One region of the Anabaena sp. FACHB-595 genome, then DNA from elsewhere that is predicted to be linked to it. Evidence: riboswitches for the same ligand, from Rfam matches in the RefSeq annotation. Region 1 holds a riboswitch; each other region holds the start of a gene.

Region 1 (5,558 bases):
GCTGGTACTGCTCATGTTTTCGTACCTGCACTTAACTCTGTTGGGGTGGCACAATGATATTTCAATTAAATTTAGCAGCGATTGCAGCTGTTGCGACTCAATCTGCATGGAAAACAGCAAAACCAATTTTGATGAGGGATGTAGTCGTACTTCCTGCCTTGGGATTCTTAGGAATTATCTTGTTGTGGTGGGTTATTACCCTGGCAAATCATGAATTAATGCCCACTCCACCAGAAGCGTTAGTTGCCCAAGGCCTAACCCAAGAAGCCCTAGCCATCAAACCAGTAATCAAATCCAGCGATTTAGAAAAACCCGATTTGATTGTCGGATACTTTCCCATAAATGATTGTGCGCCATTTGCGATCGCCTGGAAAAAGGCTTCTTTCGCAAGTATGGCTTAAACGTCCAACTCAACCGCGAAGCCAGTTGGGCTACCTCCTGCGACGGCTTAATTTATGGTCGTCTTGATGCTGCGCTTATCGTATCTGGTGCAGTCATCAACGCCCGCATAGCACGCTCCTCTCTCCCCTATGTGCAGCCATAACAATCTATCGTCACGGTAACGCCATGACCATGAACAATATCGCCAGATAGCTGCCGAAATGGGGATTCAATGTTCCCCGGATGATTACAAGGTTGAACCACCAGAAGTATTTTATAGATAAGAAAGGTTTTGACCCCAGTAACCCTGTTGGGTATTTAAATAGTTCTGCAATTAGGGCTAACGCTCCTACTCGTTTTTTCATGTCTTGAACTGGGAATTTTGATTTTTATTGATACATAGTTAAAAACTTTTAGGAGCATTTGATATGAAATATACACCATCAACAATAGATGCTCATGACAAAGCTATACCGCGCACTAATTTTTTAGAAATTGAGAATTTAGTTAGGTCTTATCTAACACCAGATAAAAGTAACTTTGTTGTTTTAGATGGGGTGAATTTAACTATTATTGAAAACGAATTTATTTCTGTAATTGGACATTCTGGATGCGGCAAATCCACTTTATTAAAAATTGTGGCGGGCTTAGAAAAAAGCACTTCTGGCTCAGTCAGGCTTGACGGTAAAGAAATTCACAAGCCAGGTGCGGAAAGAATGATGGTATTTCAAAATTATTCCCTCTTACCGTGGTTAACAGTGAAGAAAAATATCCGTCTAGCAGTTGATGAAGTGTTAAAAAATGCTAATGGAGCAGAAAAAATTGGCATTGTGAACAAACACTTGGCAATGGTAAACTTGACCCCGGCAGCAGATAAATATCCTGATGAAATCTCTGGAGGTATGAAACAAAGAGTAGGGAGTGCCAGAGCCTTAGCCATTCGTCCAAAAATGCTGTTAATGGATGAACCTTTTGGCGCATTAGATGATTTAACTAGAGGTAAATTACAAAGACAAGTATTAGATATCTGGGAAAATAATCGCCAAGCAGTAATGATGATTACCCATGATGTCGATGAGGCAATTTATATGAGCGATCGCCTACGGCGGGGCGTAGCCCATCGCATCGTATTAATGACAAATGGCCCAGCCGCAAACATTGGAGAAATATTAGAAGTACCATTTTCTCATCCACGCGACAGGTCTGCTATACGTAACTCAAAAGCATACTTTGAACTTCGTAATCATGCCTTAAACTTTCTCGACAAATATTTTGCTCAAGAAGAGTAAAGTAGTCTATTATCTCTTTAGTGGGTAGCCTAATTCAAATTAAGTTTGCAATCATTTGGAACGGAGGAACCATGTTATGGGGCGCATCTTGCAGAGAGTAGCTAACCTAGAGTAAACAGTCAAGAGTAACCAAGTATTAAACTCAGCACTCATTACTCATTACTCCGCACTCTTAAAGAGAGACACCTTCCAGTCTTAGCCCGTCAGCTAACTCCGTCGGCAATGGAAGGAACCCCCAAGACTTTGGCTTTGATACCAGTTGTTATTGGGGTTTCCTTACGGATATGAATGTCCGTTTTACCCTGCTTCTCGTTGATGTGTTCGTTAAGTTTAGGAGAAGTTAAAGCTGTGAAAATTAAGCCAATGTTAGCACGCCTGCAAAGTGCTATGGGTCGTGATGATTTAATTGACCAAATGGTTTTATTACCAGAACCCCAAAAAGGTCAAACAACACAATCAATCAACTTAATTGTTGGTTATGACGCTTCTCCTAACAGCCATACAGCACTAGATATAGCCTGTTGGATTGCCCATCAAACAAGGTTGGCGACTAATCAACAAGTCACTGTGCAAGCTGTTTATGTAGTAGAAGATAGCAACACAAAAAATCGTTCTAATATTTTAAGCTTTGCTAAACGCTTGCCGACAATAGAATTGCCGCCAAGTGAAACAAAAAAATCCAGCACATCTGTAATTACTCAACCGAAACTGACAGGAATTAAATCATATCTTCAAACAGACACACTAACACCACTGCAAGAAGCAGATAGAATTATTTGGCAGGCAAGAACTTTGGCTGAAGAATGGCAAGGTTCATTCAAATCTCATCTACGCTTCGGTTGTGTAAGTACAGAGTTGAGAAAAGTTGCAGAATTTGAAGCTGCTGATATCTTATTTTTGGGTTGTAAATCTGTTTATCATCCTCTCATTGAAACCTTAGGTTATAATTTCCCCTGTGCTGTCTTAGGGATTCCTGAATGTATAGATGAATAATTCTGACCCCGACTTTCAGAAGTTATTTATCTAAATGAAAATACAGAAAAAAGTCACCATATTTTAGGTGACTTTTTTCGCTATTACGCAACAATATAAGCTACAAGAGGTAGGCGTGGAAAACTGGCAAGCACTCCTAAGTGTCATCGTATTTATCAGTGTCATCTTTCTAGTTATGACGGAATGGGTGCATTTGACTATTGCAGCCTTATTAGGAGCATTATTATTAGTATTTACTAATGTGATGACTTTACAGGAAGCTGTTGCTTACATTGGTAATAGTTATGGCACACTGGGATTATTTTTTGGTGTAATGGTTTTAGTTAGAGCATTTGAGCCTACTAAGATATTTGATTATTTGGCAACCCAAATAGTGATATTAGCTAAAGGCGATGGTAAGCGTCTTTTACTCGGTATTGTTGCTATTGTTACTCCTATTTGTGCAGTTTTACCAAATGCAACAACAGTGATGTTGTTAGCGCCACTAATTCCACCAATGGCACAAGAAATAGGGATAAATTTTGTACCTTTATTGATATTGATGGTTTTGATTGCCAATAGTGCTGGATTGCTGACATTAGTAGGTGACCCAGCAACATTTATTGTAGGTGATGCTGTCAATATAAGTTTTATAGATTATCTATGGAAACTGAGTTTAGGTGGTGTCATTGCAGTCGCTGTGGTAACTCTCACTTTGCCATTTTTATTCCGCAAAATTTGGCATACAAAATTAGAGAATCTGGAAGAATTACCACACCCAGAAATTAATCATCCACGGGTTTTGAGTCTGGGTGCAGTAATTGTCGCTTTTGTCCTGCTATTTTTTGTGATTGGAGAATCCCTGCCAATACCGATTTCCCCGGCGGCTGTGGCTCTGTTAGGCGCAGCTTTGGCTTTACTACTATCTCACCATAGCAAAATTGATACAGTCAACAATATTTTGCGCGATGTAGACTGGAGTACATTAATATTTTTTATGAGTATTTTTGTGCTGATTGGAGGATTAGAAAAAACAGGCGTAATTGGTGGTCTATCAGGGATATTGGCAGCTATTTTAGGAAAAAATATTATCTTGGGTTCTCTGGTGTTGTTGTTTCTTGTAGGAATTTTATCGAGTGTCGTACCTAATATTCCCTTGGTAGTGGCGATGGTTCCCCTGCTCAAGCAATACCTTGTCACTGTAGGATTAGCACCCGCAGAAGTCTTAGCACGCGACTTTCAAGGACAATTTCCCCCAGAAGTTTTACCATTGTTTTACGCCATGATGTTTGGTGCAACCTTAGGCGGGAATGGTACGTTAGTTGGTGCATCGTCTAACATCGTAGCGGCGGGAATTTCCGAACAGCACGGACGACGGATTTCTTTTAAAACTTTTCTTCACTATGGTATTCCAGTCACAATATTACAACTAATTGCCTCAGCATTGTATGTGTTAATCCGGTTTCTGATTTAGAAAGATTTATTTATATTCAGTGAAAATTAGATATGTTTATACTGGTAGAGAGTGTAATCATACACTCTTGCCTAGAATGGTATTATTGAGTGTAATATGCAAGAATAAATCTTGTATATTTTTTCAGTATTAATCAGGGTTGTCATCTATGAATCTAACCGAAGCCTCTACCGATAACAATGCAAGATCATTAGAGAACGGTAGCATCAATTCAACAATAAATAAACAACAATCCCGTACTAGTGTTAGTGAAAGTAATAATTTAGACAAAATTAGAGAGATTCTCATTGGTAACCAAATGCAGGAACTCGACAAGAGGTTTGCTGGTTTGGAAGAACGGATAGTTAAAGAATTATCTCATGTACGAGATGAAACTAAAGAACGCTTGGATGCTTTAGAGGTATATATAAAGGCGGAAGTTGAAGTTTTAAGTGAAAGTATAAAAAATGAGCAAATGGAAAGAGAATCTCATTTAAAAGCAATTACGGAGGAGTATAAATTTCTTCATACATCATTAGAGAAGAAATTGGTTCAGTTTGCTGAACAAACTATTAGTAATCAACGTAATCTACGCGAACAAATTTTAATTCAATCGAAAAATTTACAAGATGAAATTAGACAAAAATATGAAGAAATAAATAGTTTGATAGAAAAAGAAACTCAGCAACTAAGTCATGATAAAGCTGACCGGACTCATCTGGCAGATTTATTCACAGAAATTGCTTTTCGGCTAAATAAATAAGAAAATCATCCAATATTTTCAGTACATAAGCAGAACAGCGTAAATATTTGCAGGTTGGATAAGGCAGAGATTGTAAGGCTAAGAAAGAGGTTTTTAGCCTAGCTTATCTTTATTTATATAGTTTTATGTTGTCCCCATTGGCTTACTTAAGAGGTAAATATTGCCAGATATATTCTAATTCTCCTGGCTAGTTTGCCTAAAAAATTATCTAATTATAGAGTGTAGTTTGGGGGATTATATTAATGAATAATGATGCAATAGATTCTAGCAGTCAAATATCCCCTGGTAATGACTTATCATTAATTAACAAAATCACTAAAGTTGATGATGAACTTAGTAAACTTCGGAGTTTGTTGTTGGGAGTTGAGCCAGCTAAACTTAACCAACTTTATGAACTTTTAGATAATCCACACATCAGACCAGAAGATATTAGTCGCTTACTTCCAGAGGCTGTGATCTTAAGATCGCAACAAGATAAACAACTAATTGCAGCGATGATTTCTATTGTTGAAGAAGCGATTCAAGTTTCTGTTCAACAAGATGAAAATATACTTTCAGAAGCTTTTTTTCCAGTCATTATTCCTGCATCTCGGAAAGCGATCGCTACATTGCTCGATGAAATGATGCAATCCCTCAACCAAGCTCTAGAGCATAGTTTTTCCTGGGAAAGTTTGCAATGGCGACTAGAAGCGAAACGTAC
Region 2 (5,558 bases), 1.7 Mb from region 1:
GCATCAATCACAGTTAAATTTTCTACTTCTACCTCAGGTACTCCCGCAGCCATCATTTTCAATAATGGTTCGAGTTTTTGGAAGATAAAGATTTCTCGCGCCGATGCGCCTGCATTTTGCCAAGATTCAGCTAGACGCTGGGTTCCTGCGGCTTGGGCTTTGCCTTCTTCGATGATTTTGGCAGCATCTCCCTTAGCTTGAGCGATCGCACTGTGACATTCTGCCTCGGCTGGGGCAACTATATCCGCTTGTAGTTGGTTTTCTACTTGAATAATCCGTTCTGTTTGCACTGCTACTTCTGCCTGCACCTTGGCAATTTGGGAATTGACCACCGATTCCACCTCTGCAATCACAGCAACACGCTTGGTGAGTGCATCTCTAACTCTGCGTTCTGCTTCGGCTTTAGCAATTTGCAAATCCCGTTCAATTTGTCTCAGTTTAGTAATGCGGAGATTTTCTGAAGATTTAATGATCGCTTGGGCTTTAGCTTCCGCTTCAGCTATCCGCGCATCTCGCAGCAACTCTGCCTGTTGTTTGCGTCCAATAGAATCTAGGTAAAGAACCTCATCAAAAATATTCTTGATTTGCAGGTTGTCTAGTACCAATCCTAGTTTTTCTAAATCATCTTCGGCTTCTTCCAACAAAGTTTTAGCAAAGGTGATTTTATCTTCGTTCACCTGTTCTGGCGTGAGATTCGCCAATACCCCCCGCAGATTACCTTCCAATGTGTCCTTGGCTAATTGTTCAATATCTTTGCGGCTTTTACCCAAAAGTCGCTCAATGGCATTGTGAATTGTCGGTTCTTCACCAGCAATTTTAATATTTGCCACTCCTTCCACCGTTAAAGGAATCCCACCTCTTGAGTAGGCGTTGGACACCTTCAGTTCAATAATCATGTTAGTCAAATCCATGCGGAAAGTTTTTTCCAACAGAGGGATTTGAATACTACTACCACCTTTCACCAAGCGATAACCAACCGATCGCCTATCATCAACCTGAGTCCGACTCCCCGCAAAAATCAGCACTTCGCTAGGTTGGCAGATATAGTACAAGTTGCGAATCACCCACCAACCTGCGGCGGTTCCAGTTCCAAAAATTCCTAAAAGTAAAGCGATAATTTCCATAATTGTTAGTTGTTAGAGACGCGATTAATCGCGTCTGTACATTTGTTAGTGGTAATTGGTAATTAGTTCCTACTCCTGCCCTAATCCTCAGTCCCCAGTCCCTAATCCCCACTCCCCAACGCCCCTGTAACATCAATACCCAGGGTACGATTAACGTTTTCTAGGAATTGCAGCACGATTTCGGGGTAAATATTTACCAAGCTGGCTACGGATTTGCCATCGCCGTTATCAATCACATTTACCTTCTCTAGGTGAATACGTTTAGGAATCTGCACTGCTTCTTGGAGAACGGTTTCAATTTGTTGAATGAGGAATAACTTAGAAGCGTCGCTGCCGGTTTGCTGCCAAACTTGGGAAAGAATGTCGTTAACTAACGCTGCGGCTTTGGCATTTTCTTCTAGGAAAGCTGCTTCCCCTTTGGCTCGGAGTTCTTGGGCTTGGCGACGGGCTTCGGCGGGTAGGACTTCATCGGCTTGTAGGCGTAGGCGTTCTAACTCAGCCCGTAGTACTTGTAAGACTTGTTCGGCTTTGGCTTTCTTTTCTTGTGCAGCCGCCGTGGTAATTTCTTCTTCAGACTTGGCTCTCTGTTCTAGCTGGGCTTTGATGGTGCGGAGTTCGTTTTCTTTCTCCAACACAATGATTTTGTCTTGGGTTTTGGCGACTTGGGCATATTCTTCGGATTGGGCTTCGATTTGTTCGGCTTGGGTGAGTGCGTTGGATTCGGCAATCTCTGCGTCTCGAATCACCAGGGCAATTTGTTTACGTCCCCAAGATTTGAGATAGTCTACATCGTCAGAAACGCTTTGAATTTTTAGGGTGTCCAGTTGCAATCCCAGTTTACTAAGGTCGCGGCTGACATCGGAGGCGATACGTTGGGCAAAACTCAGGCGGTCTTCGTTGAGTTCTTCTGGTGTGAGGGTAGCGACAACACCCCGGAGATAGCCTTCTAGGGTTTCGCGGGAAACACGAGCCAATTCCGAGCGATCGCGGTCTAAAAAGCGTTCAATGGCGTTACCGACAACCACCGGATCTGAGGAAATTTTCACATTGGCGATCGCTTGAATATTTAAAGGCGTTCCCCCTTTGGCGTAAGCATTCCGCACTTCCACCCTTACCGGCATAGTTGTTACATCCATCCGTTTTACCGTTTCCACTATAGGAATCCGAATGGCGCGCCCACCTAATAACACTCGATAACCCATCTCTTGTCCATCTTTAGTCCGCCATTTGCGTCCCGAAAGTATCAAGATTTCGTTGGGTTTACAAATACATAAAAAAGACTTGATAAACCACACAAGTACAAATGCACCAAAAATAGATAGAGCAATAGGCAGACCACCATAAAGTAGACTTTCTATGCCATTATTTTCTTTGTTAGTAGCAGGTGTATTCGGATCAACTTGTGCTACTGTTACAGTCGCTAATTCTTGTTTAATTAAATTCATAGTTATTTATCAAGAGTCATTAGTAATTTCTCAACTGTCAACCGTCATCAGAATATCCTTCTAAACCGCACTATAAACTGCCTCCTGCCCTCTCTTGCTAAACATTAACCACCCAAACCTTATTTCCCTTAATTCGCACGATAACAACAGAATCACCTTGATTAAATTGATGAATTTCATCGGTGAAAGCTACAAAGTCTACTAGAGAACCTTTGAGATTGATCCGTACTTTTCCTGGACTATTTTGGTTTATGGGAACTTCCACAATCCCAAAACAACCAACCACGTTATTAATACGGATCAAACTGTCTACTGCTTGTCGTCGCCGTTGGATATAAATTAATCCCACAATGAAGACACCAACAATGATACCGAAAGCAATTACAACACTAGCAGTTGCGAGAATTGGATTATTCATTACCCTATTTCCAGGTATTTTATAATTATTGTTTATCCTTTATTGGTAACAAAAAACCCAGATGGTGATGAAATAAATCTACTATTGGCACTTTCATAACACATAGCTTTAATTAATATTTAAGAAATACATAAACTGTCGTACATTTAACTTGCATATCTTTTCGGTTTTACCGTTAGGTGTTAGCAGTTAGCAAACCATACAAGCTTATAAGGAAGGCAGAGATACAACATAAATTCTGTTATATCTCTGATGTTATTGAACGCGGTATATGGAGATTCCAGTTGCGGTTCTATAGGTATTTCTGTAGAAGTAGGACAAAGTTATCCGGTATGTTACAAAACTTTACAATATTTTTATTTCAGTGATTGGGATTTTATAGGTGTTAATATTTACACCTATAAAACCTCAAATGGTGTGTTGCTTTACACGAAAACACGCCACATAACAAAAGATCGGCACTAATTATTGATGTGTATGACTAGAACGGTGTAAGGGAACACCAAAAAATAAATTATCCCTATCACCCCACCCCATTAATTGACTAGATTTCTCCAGTGAGATTAACTAGTTCGTGATTACACTTCATCAACTCGTATAAGTCATAAGCGTATAAATCTTCGTGGTTAGGTTCACTACTATGGCTTGCTGCTACGATGGGATCGCCATAGGCATTAGTTCTGCCAATTAGTAAGAGCTTTTTCCCGGCAAACTCTCCAATTAACTTAAATTTATGCTCAGGTAAAAAGTTAACATCAGTGAAAAAGTTGCGATTTTTAATAGACATTTTATTCTCCTGTAATGTTTACGAATACGTGCTTCTATGCTGAGTTTTTCTGACAAACTAATTCAACCAAGCTGCATCAAAAATTTACACCTAGCACAATGACAGATGTTTTCTCTACAGTTTGATCAAAGTTTTATCAGTACTGTGTTGGAATCTTCTTTATGGGAAAAAACAAACTTTCAATCCTATTTATGGTGGCGCTAACAATATCTACTGTGATGAAAGTAAAGGGATGATTTATCTTCAAAAACATGATCAACTGTACCTCAAGGCAACTAATCCGACCTCAGCCCCTAGAAACACAGACTATAAAACCCTGACTTCCAGTGCGAGGACAGGTAAAACGAAGCGTAAGTTTACCAGCCAAGGATACTGACGACAGGCATTATTTGTATAAATGCTGCTCGTTCAATCTCCTCTCAATGCCTACGAAGTTAGCTGACGGGCTAGGACTGAGAGATGTCCTTCTCTAAATGCTCTAAGTCTAAAATTTGAAATCTCTTTTTCATACTTTAGCTTCAGCTTTTTTGGCAGATACGCCCCAAACTTGGTTCCTCCGTTCCTAGCTTCAACCCTGCACATAGGTGTTTTGAGAGTAAAGCTGGATTAGGCAGACTTATTTTTCTTCTCTGTAATACTAACGTGTTACGACGTAAGGTAAAACTCCAGTAAACAAAAAGATACGATCGCATCTATGATACTGATACAGGCGATCGCTTCTTTTCTGCTACCGTTTTGCATACGCAACTAAGGAAATACCCAGAATCACAAACATAAATCCGGCAATACGTGTTGGAGTGAGATCAAAATTGAGTAATCACATCAACGAAATGCAATAAAAATTTAGGCGAGGCGTTCCGCCTACCGTTGGCGATCGATACTTAATTATCAATGTGATTACTTAACTCATTTTACGGGAACACAAGACAAAATTCTTAGTCATTGAGCGAGTATAGATTAAATATTAAAAGCTTGACTAAGGAGTCGGAAGCTGAAAATCACAATTAATTAGTGGAAAAAATCTTACTAATTATACTCTGCTAAATATTGGATTTAGCACCTCGAATAATGTCGCTAATTCATCCAACGACATTACAAGCAAAAGCTCCTTCTGACTAATAAATCTGAATTCTGTTTAGATGTTTGTATCAGCTATTCAGTGTAACTTTAGTTAGCTTAAATGCAGTATGCAAATGTGGCTTCAGTAGTTATGATCAGCCAATTCATCGATAACTATGAGTATCGAAATTGTTGATAATGCTATCCGTTGCTATTTTTTGCCGACTAATTTAATAATTGATAATCTATACAACGTAGAGTTAAAAACTTGTATTTAGCTCATTGATTAATAAGTTAATTATTTGGCTAGATTATGCTTATCTTATAACTATAATCTATGCCACAAACCATGCTGTCAATAATGTTATATACAAGCTCTACTCTACAAAAAAAGTATGATTCATGCAGAATTCCCTAAATAATTTTTCTGGAATTGCATACATCATATTTGGATCTAAGACTATTCAAATTACTCAAGTTAGGTGAATCGTGAATAATCCCAACATCAAGAAAACATCTATCAATTTTATCCAAGCTTTTCTGACTGCGGCTACACTAATTACCGCTTCTGTTGGCCCTGCTCTTGCTAATGACAAAGTTACGATTTTAGGTGCAGAATATGGCGGTAATGGTTGCCCTGACGGATCTGCCAGCGTCAGTGTCAGCCCCGATGGTCAAGAACTAAGTATCCTCTTCGACAACTTTATAGCTGTGGGTAATAAGTC
Region 3 (5,558 bases), 400 kb from region 1:
CCCACAAAGTTATAATCCAGTTCTTGTGGCTTGCCATTATTGAGGACTGGATTTACAATAGGCGACATCTTTTGTAGTCTATGAGATTGCCAAAATCTCTGCACCACTGAAGAAAAGTTTGACTTCGAGACTTTTTCCCCCAAAACGTTCGTCAGTGTTTGCCACAATTGTGCGCCAACTGCTTTTAAATGCGCTTCCGTATAACCACAAATATCAGCAATATTCTGATAAGTTTGTTTTCTATCCTCCCATAAATTACGTAGAATTATTCTTTGAGTTGTGCCTAAACGTTCCCCTGTTTTTCTATAAACCAAACTATCCAAAAGCTCTAGAGCTTCTTCTGCACCCATCTATCGCCTGACTGTATCATTTGTGCTTAATTATAACCATATTTTCACGATTTCACTTTTGGCCACAATACTACAAACTACTTTTTCCTACCCAGTAGGAAATGAGATGTCTTACTTTATCCAACTGCAAATTCTTTGAGACTGTATTACTCTTGTAATCAATACAGGCAAAGTTAAGTTAATTGTCAGGAGATACACGGTTGAGGAGAGATGTTAGTGATCAAGCTGATACTTCTGGCGTACTCATTAACACATATAACTAAGTAAGTCTTCATTCCCAGAGAAGATTTATCTCAGTAGGTTCCTATAGATAAGCGGTAAGCATTAACTAACTAGATTCTGTAGAGCGTGTAAATACTTATGTTCCTCTCCACCCTACAGGAGTTCCATCATGTTGAAGAATGAAGATACCCTACTAGTTCGTTTAGTTGCTAAGTTCTTGAAATACTTTTTGTTGATGCTTTTTGGAGTGGCGATCGCTTACGTGCTTTCCACAGCGTTAGGTGCGTTACACATCATCGAGATACTGGTTGCAGTATTGCAAACCGTGTTTATGCCCTTGGGAGTTATCCTCTTGTGCTTAATCACAATCATGGTCATTTTCGAGTCTGTTCGTTAGTCCAAATCAAAAGAGTGCAAAAATTTTTGCACTCTCAAATTCTTCCTTGTCAACTATTTACCCGATTCAACACTCATGAACGGGCGTATTTCTCAATGCTTCCCTCTAACCACGGGTTTTACTTCTTCCAAGGTAATTTAGTACCCATTTCCGTCCATGCAGAAAAAACAAGATAGATGATAAGAAAGCCTACACCAGCAAAAAAGGCTAATAATTCGTGATTCATAAAATAAATTGCTATATTTTCCAGCTTTATTTTAGAAAAAACCGCATATTTCAATTATCTTACCCATCGTACATATATTTCAAAAATTAAGTAAGAATCCTATAGACAACAAAAAAGTCCGCCTTAGCGGACTAGCGTAGAAGGGTCAAATGATCGAAATTGACTATGAGATTTTTAAATCCCTTCTTTATTGTTAGCAATTTAGTCTGGAAAATCAAGCATTGTAATGCAATACTTTAGACATAAATCCTGTAATTATGTCTTTTGATATATACTTTCTGCATAGCTTATATCATGGAATAAATATTTCCTGATTTTTGTCAATACCCACAGGAAGTATTTATACTGGCAGATTATTTATTATTTATACTTTTTATAACACAAACTAGAAATCTTATCTCAATATTGCCCAAATTATTGTTATCCAATATCCACGGATTTCCGATCAATGCAAGGCAAAATATGGGCTTACTAGTTAATTCTTGCGCCCATAGGTATTGTGGCATAACAGAGCGCTGCAAACATTTAACGGACATTAATCACCGTAAGATTGATGCTGTTTTCAGCAGACATAAGCCAAAATTTTCAAAAATATAGTCGAGGAAATATCTCTTTAGAAAGTTGAATAATCAAAGATATCGCAGTTAATATTCTCAATATAGAAAATACTTGTTCTTACAAAATATTGCCCCATCCCAGCTAGCTTACGACGCTTTTCTAGAGGTGTGAGTAAACAAACTGGAAGCAATTCAAGACATCTTTTTCGTAGAAACTATTGACTATAATGGCGATCGCCAGTAAAGTGTTAAGCAAATGTAAATCAGTCAGCCTAATCTTAATTGCCCCAAACATTGAGGCAATTAAAGAGCGGAGGAACCAAAAATGGGGCGTATTTTGGATTATCCAAAAAGGATATCTCTCAGTCCTAGCCCGTCAGCTAACTTCGTCGGCATTGAGAGGAGATTGAACGTACAGATTTTTATATAATGTCTGTCGTCAGTGTCCTTGGCTGGTAGCTTTACGCTTCGTTTTACCTGCCCTCGACTAGAGGGATGGATACTTATGTCCTAAATTCTGGTGTCTGAGGAAGAAGTAGTTACCTTGAGGTGAAGCTCACTATGTTCCAAAATAAAAAACATCGGATCGCACTTATTTCTGTTTCTGGAGATCCAGCCGTTGAAATAGGTCAAGAAGAAGCCGGTGGTCAGAACGTATATGTTCGAGAAGTAGGCTATGCACTAGCCGAACAAGGTTGGCAAGTTGATATGTTCACTCGCCGTATCAGTCCCGACCAGGCCGAGATTGTCCAACATAGTCCTAATTGCCGCACTATCCGCTTACAAGCGGGGCCGGTTGAATTTATCGGACGTGATCACGTATTTGATTATTTACCGGAATTTGTTGCCGAATTCCAACGCTTCCAAAAGCGCCAAGGTTATAACTATCAACTCATTCACACAAATTACTGGTTGTCATCTTGGGTGGGAATGCAACTGAAAAAGCAACAACCCTTGGTGTTGGTGCATACATACCACTCATTAGGAGCAATCAAATATCAAACGATCGCAGATATACCCGCCATTGCGAATCAGCGATTAGCTATAGAAAAAGCTTGTTTAGAGAGTGTAGACACAGTAGTTGCCACCAGCCCCCAAGAACAGCAACATATGCGCGCCCTGGTTTCTAAGAAGGGACGCATAGAGATGATTCCTTGCGGGACTGACATTAATAACTTCGGAAACATTGAAAAGTCGGCTGCACGGGAAAAACTGGGAATTGAGCCTGATGCCAAGATGGTATTTTATGTAGGTCGTTTTGATCCCCGTAAAGGCATAGAAACCTTAGTCAGAGCGGTTGCTCAGTCTAGGTTGAGAGGTGAAGCAAACCTCCAGTTAGTAATTGGTGGTGGTAGCCGTCCTGGTCAAAGTGATGGCAGAGAGCGCGATCGCATTGCGAATATTGTGGCTGAACTAGAACTGAACGATTGCACCACCTTCGCTGGTCGCCTAGATCATGAAATCCTCCCTTACTACTACGCTGCGGCTGATGTTTGCGTTGTCCCCAGTCACTACGAACCCTTTGGTTTAGTTGCTATTGAAGCGATGGCTAGCAAAACTCCCGTAATCGCCAGTAATGTAGGTGGATTGCAATTTACAGTAGTTCCAGAAGTCACAGGTTTACTTGCACCTCCACAAGATGAGTCAGCTTTTGCTACAGCCATAGACCGCATATTAGCCAACCCAACTTGGCGAGATCAGCTAGGCACAGCCGCCCGCCAGCGAGTGGAAACCACCTTCAGCTGGGCCGGTGTAGCATCCCAATTGAGTCAGCTATACACTCATCTGTTAACTCAAAATGCGCCAGAAAAGAAGGAAAAAGAGGCTGTTGCAGCGTAGTTAAAGTGAGTTTGGTGGAACCTAACCCCAATCCGGTTCCAAATTTAGGGTGCGTCAGTGCGATATAACCTAAATATACTCAGAAATTACTCATACTGACGCACCTTACCAAACCTTCTAATCAGTCTTTCACCCTTCCTGTAGGTGCGCCTCCCTTGGAGACTCACGTTAACAAAGGGAAATTAGGATAAAATCCTGTTTCTAAGTCTTACGAGTCGTGATGCGTAAAGCCCCCAATTATGAGGGACAAAACCAATAAGTTTTGTCCCTCATACGTCTTTTAAGTGGGGGATATAAGCTTTGGAGGATGAATTTATTCATCCGTGATGCGGGTCATTTATGTACTCTAAGACTTTCTGGGTGCTAACTTTCCCTGTAGTGTCAAACATATACGAATGTGTCCACAAACTAGGTAATCTCATTAACTCTGGAAACTCTTGTCGCAAATATCTTGATGACCTACCCTTAAATGCTTTAACTATTTGAGATATTGAATGATGCGGGTCATATTCAACCAATAAATGAATATGGTCAGGGGCAATTTCTAGTGCTTTGATAATCCATCTTTTATCATTAGCAACTGACTGAAATATCTCAATACATCGTAATTTTAATTTTTCATTATTAGCAAAAACCCTCCTACGTCTACATGGTATCCAAACTAAATGAACAGTAGCCAATCCGATTGCGTGGTTGTAGTGATTATATACAGATTTCATGTAGATGAGTATTGATTATCTACACTACTAATGATATCATAACCACATGAAAACCTTGAAGTTCAAACTGTACCAGCACAAAAGAAATAGATTTCTCAAACGCATGATTAATGCAGGTGGGGCAATCTACAACCATTGTATTGCTCTACATAAACGCTACTATCGTATGTGGGGCAAACACTTAAACTGTGCAAAACTTCAAGCTCATATTGCCAAACTGAGAAAGCGTAACCCATTTTGGCAAACAGTAGGTTCTCAGGCGGTACAAGATATTTGTCAACGCATTGAGAAAGCCTACCAATTATTTTTTAAACACAACAAGAAGGGGGTTAGACCACCAGGATTTAAGAAGGTAAAAAAATACAAATCATTTACTCTAAAACAAGCAGGTTATAAGTTTTTGGATGGAAATAGAGTAAAAATTGGGAGTAAAATTTATCAGTTTTGGAAGTCTAGAGAAATTGAGGGGACAGTCAAAACATTAACTATTAAACGCACACCATTAGGTGAGTTGTTTATGGTTGTGGTGGTTGACGAAGGTAACAAGCCAGAAACCAAATTCATGACTGGTAAGATAGCGGGATTTGATTTCGGTTTAAAAACCTTTCTCACTTGCTCAGACGGTACAACAATTGAGTCTCCCCAGTTTTTTAAGCAATCCCTAAATGCAATTAAAAAAGCCAGCCGACAGCATTCTAAGAAATTAAAAGGTTCAGCCAATCGTGAGCAAGCTAGAAAGAACTTAGTACGCAGGTATGAAGATATCTTTAACCGTCGTCGTGATTGGTTCTGGAAGTTAGCCCATGAGTTAACGGATAAATTTGATGTTCTCTGTTTTGAAACCTTAAACCTTAAAGGAATGCAACGACTTTGGGGAAGGAAAATATCAGACTTGGCTTTTGGTGAATTACTGCAAATTCTAGAATGGGTTGCCAAAAACAAGAATAAACTGGTTGTTTTCATTGACCCGTGGTATCCCAGTAGCAAAACCTGCTCTAGCTGTGGACATATTTTAGAAAACCTAGATTTGTCAATTAGACGCTGGCGTTGTCCTTCATGTCAATCTGAAAATGATCGGGATGGAAACGCTAGTTTGAATATTAAAAGAGTCGGGAGTTCGACTCTAGGCGTAGGAGATGTTAGACAGTCCCAGACTGCAATCTCTGTCTGATGCCTGAATCCCCCGTTTTCAAAACGGGGGAGTGGCTCAAGGCTTACCTCTGTCCACGAAACGCTACGCGTAAGCGT

What was found. A riboswitch is a leader RNA that binds a small molecule or an ion and turns the genes downstream of it on or off. The one in region 1 is predicted to bind cyclic di-AMP.
Region 2: linked by a shared signal. The riboswitch ahead of ACN222_RS22600 (hypothetical protein) and the one ahead of ACN222_RS15155 (universal stress protein) in region 1 are both predicted to bind cyclic di-AMP.
Region 3: linked by a shared signal. The riboswitch ahead of ACN222_RS16855 (glycosyltransferase family 4 protein) and the one ahead of ACN222_RS15155 (universal stress protein) in region 1 are both predicted to bind cyclic di-AMP.

What each region holds. Positions count from the first base shown of each region.
Region 1 covers NZ_CP183473.1:3,668,960-3,674,517, reverse strand. The annotation lists partial or broken gene ACN222_RS15170 (nitrate ABC transporter, permease protein) at 54-248, shown strand; partial or broken gene ACN222_RS15165 (ABC transporter substrate-binding protein) at 246-579, shown strand; gene ACN222_RS15160 (ABC transporter ATP-binding protein) at 810-1,670, shown strand; cyclic di-AMP (ydaO/yuaA leader) riboswitch at 1,687-1,904, shown strand; gene ACN222_RS15155 (universal stress protein) at 2,034-2,663, shown strand; gene ACN222_RS15150 (SLC13 family permease) at 2,779-4,116, shown strand; gene ACN222_RS15145 (hypothetical protein) at 4,265-4,858, shown strand; gene ACN222_RS15140 (OmpA family protein) at 5,101-5,558, shown strand, end outside.
Region 2 covers NZ_CP183473.1:5,411,485-5,417,042, reverse strand. The annotation lists gene ACN222_RS22615 (flotillin family protein) at 1-1,124, opposite strand, end outside; gene ACN222_RS22610 (flotillin family protein) at 1,226-2,569, opposite strand; gene ACN222_RS22605 (NfeD family protein) at 2,667-2,987, opposite strand; gene ACN222_RS22600 (hypothetical protein) at 3,532-3,774, opposite strand; cyclic di-AMP (ydaO/yuaA leader) riboswitch at 4,183-4,397, opposite strand; gene ACN222_RS22595 (DUF4360 domain-containing protein) at 5,323-5,558, shown strand, end outside.
Region 3 covers NZ_CP183473.1:4,073,950-4,079,507, forward strand. The annotation lists gene ACN222_RS16845 (tetratricopeptide repeat protein) at 1-350, opposite strand, end outside; gene ACN222_RS16850 (hypothetical protein) at 742-969, shown strand; cyclic di-AMP (ydaO/yuaA leader) riboswitch at 2,012-2,162, shown strand; gene ACN222_RS16855 (glycosyltransferase family 4 protein) at 2,314-3,591, shown strand; gene tnpA (IS200/IS605-like element ISNsp2 family transposase) at 3,909-4,310, opposite strand; gene ACN222_RS16865 (RNA-guided endonuclease InsQ/TnpB family protein) at 4,357-5,481, shown strand.